Regions from separate parts of the Streptomyces sp. NPDC101225 genome, predicted to be linked through region 1. Evidence: riboswitches for the same ligand, from Rfam matches in the RefSeq annotation. Region 1 holds a riboswitch; the other holds the start of a gene.

What was found. Region 1 has a riboswitch for S-adenosylmethionine ahead of ACIRPX_RS12785 (aminotransferase class V-fold PLP-dependent enzyme). Riboswitches for the same ligand answer to the same signal wherever they lie in the genome.
Region 2: another riboswitch for S-adenosylmethionine. It lies ahead of thrC (threonine synthase); the one in region 1 lies ahead of ACIRPX_RS12785 (aminotransferase class V-fold PLP-dependent enzyme).

The regions. Positions count from the first base shown of each region.
Region 1 is NZ_JBIWOE010000007.1:109,948-114,291, reverse strand. It holds gene ACIRPX_RS12795 (cytochrome bc complex cytochrome b subunit) at 1-1,039, shown strand, start outside; gene trpD (anthranilate phosphoribosyltransferase) at 1,162-2,226, shown strand; SAM riboswitch class IV at 2,340-2,456, shown strand; gene ACIRPX_RS12785 (aminotransferase class V-fold PLP-dependent enzyme) at 2,619-4,022, shown strand; gene ACIRPX_RS12780 (Lrp/AsnC family transcriptional regulator) at 4,068-4,344, opposite strand, start outside.
Region 2 is NZ_JBIWOE010000027.1:100,323-104,666, forward strand. It holds gene otsB (trehalose-phosphatase) at 1-808, shown strand, start outside; gene ACIRPX_RS31065 (trehalose-6-phosphate synthase) at 796-2,196, opposite strand; gene ACIRPX_RS31070 (glucosyl-3-phosphoglycerate synthase) at 2,283-3,227, opposite strand; SAM riboswitch class I at 3,358-3,514, shown strand; gene thrC (threonine synthase) at 3,532-4,344, shown strand, end outside.

The sequences.
Region 1 (4,344 bases):
CCTGTTCGGCGGCCAGTTCCCGGGCGGCGACTTCGTGGCCCGCTTCTACTCGATCCACATCCTGCTGCTGCCGGGCATCATGCTCGGTCTGCTGGTCGGCCACCTGATCCTGGTCTTCTACCACAAGCACACGCAGTTCGCGGGTCCCGGACGGACGAACAACAACGTCGTGGGCATGCCGCTGCTGCCGGTCTACATGGCCAAGGCGGGAGGCTTCTTCTTCCTGGTCTTCGGCGTCATCGCGGCCATCTCGGCGATCGCCTCGATCAACCCGATCTGGGCCATCGGCCCCTACCGTCCGGACCAGGTGTCCACCGGCGCCCAGCCCGACTGGTACATGGGCTTCTCCGAGGGCCTGATCCGGGTCATGCCGGGCTGGGAGATCAACGCGTGGGGCCACACGCTCGTGCTGGGCGTGTTCATCCCGCTGGTGATCTTCCCGCTGGTCCTGGTCGCGATCGCGGTCTACCCGTTCGTCGAGGCCTGGGTCACCGGCGACCGGCGCGAGCACCACATCCTGGACCGCCCGCGCAACGCCCCGACGCGTACCGCGTTCGGTGCCGCGTGGGTCTCCTGGTACTTCGTGCTGATGATCGGTGGCGGCAACGACCTGTGGGCCACGCACTTCCACCTGTCGATCAACGCCATCACCTGGTTCGTGCGGGTCGGCTTCTTCGTGGTGCCGGTCCTCGTGTTCGTCGCCACCAAGCGGGTCTGCCTGGGTCTGCAGCGGCGCGACAAGGACAAGGTGCTGCACGGCCGCGAGTCGGGCATCATCAAGCGCCTGCCGCACGGTGAGTTCATCGAGGTCCACGAGCCGCTCAGCCAGGACGCGCTGCACACCCTCACGGCGCACGAGCAGTACCAGCCGCTCGAGATCGGTCCCACGACCGACGAGAACGGCGTCGAGCGCAAGGTGAAGGGCTCCGAGAAGCTGCGCGCCAAGCTCAGCGAGGCGTACTTCGGCGACGAGGCCCAGATCTCGAAGCCGACCGTCGAGGAGTACAAGGAGATCACGAGCGGCCACGGCCACCACTGATCACTGAGGCGTCGCCACGCCGCGCGAAGGGCCCTGTCCGGTGTTCGGACGGGGCCCTTCGCCATGCCTTCCGGCTGGATAGGGTGGAACCACACTCTTCTACGACACCCAGGAGCGGCCTGATGAGCGCTGTGACCCCCGCTGGAGGCGACACCGCGGCGGGCCGTTCCTGGCCCGAGGTGCTGAACGCCCTGCTGTACGGCCACGACCAGAGCGCCGACGCGACGGCCTGGGCGATGGACCAGATCATGCGCGGCGAGGCGACGGACGCCCAGATCGCGGGCTTCGTCGTGGCCCTGCGGGCCAAGGGCGAGACGGTCGAGGAGATCACCGGCCTCGTCCGGACGATGTACGAGCACGCCAACGTGATCGAGGTGCCCGGGCGGACGGTGGACATCGTCGGCACCGGCGGCGACGGCGCCAGGACCGTCAACCTCTCCACCATGTCGGCGATCGTCGTGGCCGGCGCGGGGGCCACGGTCGTCAAGCACGGCAACCGCGCCGCGTCCTCGGCCTCCGGTGCCTCGGACGTCCTGGAGAAGCTCGGCGTCAACCTGGAGCTGACCCCGCGGCGGGTGGCCGAGGTGGCGCAGGAGGCCGGGATCACCTTCTGCTTCGCCATCAAGTTCCATCCGGCGCTGCGCCACGCCGGCGCCGCGCGCGGCCAGCTGGCGATCCGCACGGTGTTCAACATCCTCGGTCCGCTGACCAACCCCGCCCAGGTGCGGGCCCAGGCGGTCGGGGTCGCCGACCCGCGGATGGCACCGGTCGTCGCGGGCGTCTTCGCCGAGCGCGGCAACTCCTCGCTGGTCTTCCGCGGGGACGACGGACTGGACGAGCTGACCACCACGGCCACCTCCCGGGTGTGGATCGTCCGTGACGGCAAGGTCACCGAGGAGACCTTCGACCCCCGGGAGGTCGGCATCGAGCTGGTGCCGGTCGAGGCGCTGCGCGGCGGCGACCCGTCGTACAACGCCGAGGTGGCCCGCAGGCTCCTCGACGGCGAAAAGGGGCCGGTACGGGACGCCGTGCTGCTGAACTCGGCGGCCGCGCTGGTGGCCCTCGACCCGGGTCCGGCTCCGCTCGCCGAGCAGATCCGGACCGGGATGGCCAGGGCGGCGGAGTCGATCGACTCCGGCGCGGCCAAGCGGGCGCTGGAACGCTGGGTGGCGGCCAGCAACGCGTAGGGCCGCCCGGCAATTCACAGCCTCAGCGGCAACGGCAGCGGCAGCGGGATCGCGGTCCCGGCATCCGGACACGGGTTGCGGGACCGCGATCACGTCACGTACGTTCCCTTCCAGGTCATGAGTGACAGTCATGAGGCCCCGGCCGACTGTCCGGCAACCCTCCGTCCGTGGCGGGGTGCCCCGGGTGAGGACCAGGCCGTGGGCAGCGAGGTCCACGGCAAGCGCGGATCCCTCGTACACCAGGGGTCCTGGTCGTCGAGGAGCCCTCTGTGAGCAAGCGAATGCGATAGGGCGTCGAGCCCCGCCTCCGCACACCCCCTTTCCCCCTTTTCCCGTGCTCGAGCCGTACCCGCTCGCACGGTGAATCCGCTTGCCCCTCACAGGAGTTCGCCATGTCCCTCGCCACCGCCACCGCCGCCGCCACCGCCGCCGCCACCGCCGCCGCCACCGTCGCCGCGGCCCGGTCCGTCCGCGCCCCGCTGCCCGTCCTGGGCCGGGACGTCACCGTTCCGCTCGTCACCGGCGGCGAGGTCGGCTACGCGGCGCTCGACTACGCCGCCAGCGCGCCGGCCCTGCAGCGCGTCTGGGACGACGTGGCGGCCTACGCCCCCTACTACGGCAGCGTCCACCGCGGTGCCGGGTACCTGTCCCAGCTGTCGACCGAGCTGTTCGAGAACGCCCGCCGCACGGTCGCCGAGTTCCTGGACTGCCGCACCGACGACCAGCTGGTCTTCACCCGCTCCACGACCGACTCGCTGAACCTGCTCGCCCGGGCGCTCCCCGCCGGCTGCCAGGTCTTCGTCTTCGAGACCGAGCACCACGCCGGCCTGCTGCCCTGGCAGGACGCCCGCGTCACCTACCTGGACGCGCCGCGCACCCCGCAGCAGGCCGTGGCGGCCCTGGCACGCGCCCTCGCCGACCGCGACCCCCGCGGTCCGGCGCTGGTCTGCGTCACCGGCGCCTCCAACGTCACCGGCGAGCTGTGGCCGGTGCGGGAGCTGGCCGCCGCCGCGCACGCCCACGGTGCGCGGATCGTGCTGGACGCCGCGCAGCTGGCTCCGCACCACCCGCTGTCCGTACAGGACCTCGACGTCGACTGGGTCGCCTTCTCCGGGCACAAGCTGTACGCGCCCTTCGGTTCCGGCGTGCTGGCCGGCCGCGCCGACTGGCTGCGTGCGGCGGAACCGTACCTGGCGGGCGGCGGCGCCAGCCGCAAGGTCGCACGGCGGGAGGACGGGGGAGTGGACGTGGAGTGGCACGCCGGCGCCGCCCGCCACGAGGCGGGCTCGCCCAACGTGATCGGCGCCCACTCCATCGCCTCGGCCTGCAAGGCCCTGACCGAGGCGGGCTTCGACTCCCTGGTCGCCCGCGAGCGGCACCTGATCGGCAAGGTCCGCGCGGGTCTGGCCGACGTCCCGGAGGTCAGGATCCTCTCCCTCTTCGGCGACGAGGCGCCCCGGGTCGGCGTGATCTCCTTCGTCGTCGAGGGCTGGAACAGCTCCCACTTCGCGGCCGCCCTGTCCGCCGAGTACGGCATCGGCGTCCGCGACGGCCTGTTCTGCGCCCACCCCCTGCTGCGCGCCCTCCTGGGCAGCGACCCCACGACCCGGGGCGAGTGCGGCGCCCCCGAGGCCGCGCCCGGCGAGAAGTCCCTCAACGCCGTCCGGGTCAGCTTCGGCGCCGGCACTCCCGACGAGCACGTGGACCGCTTCGTCACGGCCGTGCGGGAACTGGTGCGCGAGGGCGCGAAGTGGCAGTACCGCACGGAGGACGGCCGCTGCGTGCCGGCGGTCTGACGACGCCGGTGCCCCGCGTCCGAGGGTGACGCGGGGCCGGTCCGGTCAGGAGTCCAGGCCGATGGCGAACGCCGCTTCCAGGTCGTGCTGGGAGTAGGTGCGGAAGGCCACGTGGGTGTCCGTGGCCTCGACGCCGGGGATCTTGCTGATGCTGCCCGGGATGACCTCGGCCAGGTCCTCGTGCTGCCTGACCCGGACCATGGCGATCAGGTCGTACGTGCCGGTGACCGAGAAGACCTCGCTCACGGACTCCAGCGCCGCGATGGACTCCGCGATCTCGGGGATCCGGTCCACGCTGGTCTTGATGAGGACGATCGCGGTG
Region 2 (4,344 bases), on a different contig from region 1:
CCGGGCCGGCCGCGACGGACTCGCGGCGATCCTCGCCGGCCCCGGCAAGACGGTGGTCGGACTCGACTTCGACGGCACCCTCGCCCCGATCGTGGCGGACCCCGAGCAGGCCCGGGCACACCCGGAGGCGGTGCCGGCGCTCGCCGCCCTCGCCCCGAAGGTCGCCTCCGTGGCGGTCGTCACCGGCCGCCCGGCCGGCGTCGCCGTCCGCCACGGCGGCTTCGCGGGCGTCCCCGGACTGGAGCACCTGATCGTCCTCGGCCACTACGGCGTCGAGCGCTGGGACGCCGTCAGCGGCGAGGTCAGCGCCCCCGCCCCGCACCCCGGCGTCGCCGCCGTCCGCGCCGAGCTGCCCGGGGTCCTCGACCGCGAGGGCGCCTGGCAGGGCACCTGGGTCGAGGAGAAGGGCCGCGCCGTCGCGGTCCACACCCGCCGCGCCGCCGACCCGCAGGCCGCCTTCGAGGCGCTGCGCGCACCCCTGACCGACCTCGCCACGCGCCACGGCCTGATCGTCGAGCCCGGCCGCCTGGTCCTGGAACTGCGCCCGCCGGGCATGGACAAGGGCGTGGCCCTGCTGGAGTACGTCCGCGAGACGGGCGCCTCGGCGGTCCTCTACGCCGGCGACGACCTCGGCGACCTGCCCGCCTTCGCCGCCGTCGAGCGGCTGCGCGCCGACGGCGTGCCGGGTCTGCTGGTGTGCAGCGGCAGCGACGAGGTCACCGAGCTGCGGGAGCGCGCGGACCTGGTGGTGGACGGCCCCGCGGGAGTCGTCCGGCTGCTACGCGGACTGGCGGCTCAACTCTCCTGACCCCTCAGCGCGTTCAGCTGGTCCAGGAACCACTGCGCGGGCGGCAGCGCGGTCGCCGCCGCCACCAGCCGCTTCGTGCGCTCGGCCCGCTCCCCGGCGGACATGGTCAGCGCCTCGTGCAGCGCGTTCGCCGTCTCGACGACGTCGTACGGGTTCACGGTGATCGCGTCCTCGCCCAGCTCCGCGTGGGCGCCCGCCTCCCGGGAGAGCACCAGCGCGCACCCCTCGTCGGAGACCACCGGCATCTCCTTGGCGACGAGGTTCATGCCGTCCCGGATCGGGTTGACGAGGGCGACGTCGGCCAGCCGGTAGGCGGCCAGCGAGCGCGCGAAGTCGTCCTTGACGTGCAGCACCACCGGGGTCCAGCCGGGCGTGCCGTAGCGGGAGTTGATCTCCTCGGCCAGCCGCTGCACCTCGGCCGTGTAGTCCCGGTACACCGCGAGGTCCTGGCGCGAGGGGTAGGCGAACGCCACGTGCACGACGCGCTCGCGCCACTCGGGCCGGTCGTCGAGCAGCTGCCGGAACGCCAGCAGCCCGCGCACGATGTTCTTCGACAACTCGGTGCGGTCGACCCGTACGACCGTCCTGCGGCCCTCCCCGATCTCGGCCCTGAGCGCGGTCATCCGCTCGGCCACGTCGGCCTCGTGCGCGCGCCGGCGCAGGAAGTCCGCGTCCGCGCCGAGCCCGTGCACACCGACCTCGGTGCCGCCGAGGCCGCCCACCAGCTCCGTGCAGCACGCCGTGAACGCGTCCGCCCAGCGCCGGGTGAGGAAGCCGAGCCGGTCGGCGCCCAGCATGCCGCGCAGCACCTGCCCGGCGATGTCGTCCGGCAGCAGCCGGAAGTACTCCGCCGGCGCCCACGGGGTGTGCGAGAAGTGCCCGATCCTGAGGTCCGGGCGCAGCTCGCGCAGCATCCCGGGCACCAGGCACAGGTGGTAGTCCTGCACCAGTACGGCCGCGCCCTCGGCGGCCTCCTCGGCGAGCGCCTCGGCGAAGGCGCGGTTGTAGGTCTCGTACGACGCCCACCGGCGCCGGAACTCCGCGTCGAAGACCGGCTCCAGCGGGGTCTGGTACAGCAGGTGGTGGACGAACCAGAGCACCGAGTTCGCGATGCCGTTGTACGCGTCCGCGTGCACGGCGGCCGGGATGTCCAGCATCCGTACGCCGTCCTCGCCGACCCCGCGCCGCACCGCCTCGCGGTCGCCGTCGGACAGGGCCGAGCACACCCAGAGGGCACCCGCGTCGGGCCCGATCGCGGACAGGCCGGAGACCAGCCCGCCGCCGCCCCGCCTGGGGGACAGCGAGCCGTCGTCCTGCATCTTGTACGAGACCGGTCCGCGGTTGGACGCGACCAGCACCTGATGAGCAGCGCCGTGCGTGGAAGCCATAAGCCACAACCTAGCCAGGGCCGTAAACGCTCAAACGTTTGGTTGCCCCTCGCGGGTGGACCGTATACGGCGTGTGACCGGCGGTCTCAGGCCACCCGGCGCTCGGCGTACTCGGCGATCTCCGCCATCGGCGGGCGTTCCTCGGTGTCCACGGAGTAGGTCCGTGGCTCGAAGCCGTCCTCACCGCGCTCGAACTGGGTCAGCGACGGCCGCACGAGATGCCCGCGGGCCAGCCTCAGCTGCGCCGTGCGGTAGATCGCGGCGGCCATACGGCCCAGCGCCTGACCGTCCTGGTGCCGGTGCTTGCGCACCCCGACGTCGACCTGGGCGAGCGCGTCGAGACCCACCAGGTGCAGGGCGTCGACCAGCATGCCCAGCTCCACGCCGTAGCCGACCGGGAAGGGCAGCTGCTCCAGGAGGCTGCGGCGGGCCGCGTACTCGCCGCCGAGCGGCTGCACGAAACCGGCCAGCTGCGGCCAGTGCATGTTCAGCAGGGGGCGCGCCATGAGCTCGGTGACCCGGCCGCCCTGGCCCGCCGCCCCCGCGAGCGGGCGGTCGTACATGCCCTTGACCAGATCGACCTCCGGATCGGTGAGCAGCGGGCCCACGATCCCGGAGACGAAGTCGGAGGAGAACTCCCTCAGATCGGCGTCGATGAAGCAGACGACGTCCCCCTCCGTGACGAGCAGGGAGCGCCACAGGACCTCGCCCTTGCCGGGCGCGGCCGGGATGCGCGGCAGGATCTCGTCCCGGTGCACCACCCGCGCGCCCGCCGCGGCGGCCACCGCGGAGGTGCGGTCGGTGGACCCCGAGTCGACGACGACGATCTCGTCGACCAGCGGGACCTGCTGCATGAGGTCGTGACGGATGACGGCGACGATCTCGCCGACCGTCTCCTCCTCGTTGAGCGCGGGCAGGACGACGGAGACCGACTGACCCGTGCGCTGTTTGGCGGCCAGTATCCCGTGGAGCGGGCGGTCGGCCACGGACCAGGAGCGGGTGCGCAGCCAGCGCTCGACTTCTTCCAGCACGGTCGGCGGCTCCTCACTGTTGTCTCGCGTTACGGACGGCTCTCTCAACTGTCCTGGTCGTCGGTTACAGTCTTGAACAACGCCGATGACCATCGCATGTCCGGGGTCACCGCCGTTCACAACCGCATACAGCTCATCCAGAGGGGCAGAGGGAAACGGCCCGATGAAGCCCCGGCAACCCTCCAGCCGGTACTCGTAGATCACTGCTGATCGTTCCGCGAGGCTCTCCGGCTAGGGAAGGTGCCAAATCCGTCTCACGGCGAGATGCGTCGTGAGGAAGATGAGGAGAAAGGGCCTCGCCTCCATGGCTGCGCAGACTGCTGCAAGCACCACCGACTCCACCACCGTCGACCTCGGCCCCGCCGCCGCCCTGAGCTGCCGCGAGTGCGGGCACCGGGTGCCTCTCGGACCGGTCTTCGCGTGCGAGGAGTGTTTCGGCCCGCTCGAGATCGCGTACGACTTCTCGGCCTACGGCACCGAGGAGCTGCGCAAGCGGATCGAGGCGGGCCCCGCGAACATCTGGCGCTACGCGCCCCTGCTGCCGGTCCCGGCGGACGTGGCGGACAAGCCGAACATCAACCCCGGCTGGACCAAGCTCGTCAAGGCCGACAACCTCGCCCGCGAGCTGGGCGTGAGCGGCGGCCTGTACGTCAAGGACGACTCCGGCAACCCGACGCACTCCTTCAAGGACCGCGTGGTCGCGCAGGCCCTGGAGGCGGCGCGCGTCTTCGGCTTCACCACGCTGTCCTGCTCCTCCACCGGCAACCTGGCCGGTGCCGTGGGCGCGGCGGCGGCCCGCGCCGGCTTCCGCTCGTGCGTCTTCATCCCGCACGACCTGGAGCAGGGCAAGGTCGTCATGGCGGCGGTCTACGGCGGCGAGCTCGTGGGCATCGAGGGCAACTACGACGACGTGAACCGTTTCTGCTCCGAGCTGATCGGTGACCCGGCCGGCGAGGGCTGGGGCTTCGTGAACGTCAACCTGCGGCCGTACTACGCGGAGGGGTCCAAGACGCTGGCGTACGAGATCTGCGAGCAGCTCGGCTGGCGGCTGCCGGACCAGCTGGTGATCCCGATCGCCTCCGGCTCGCAGCTCACGAAGATCGACAAGGGCCTGCAG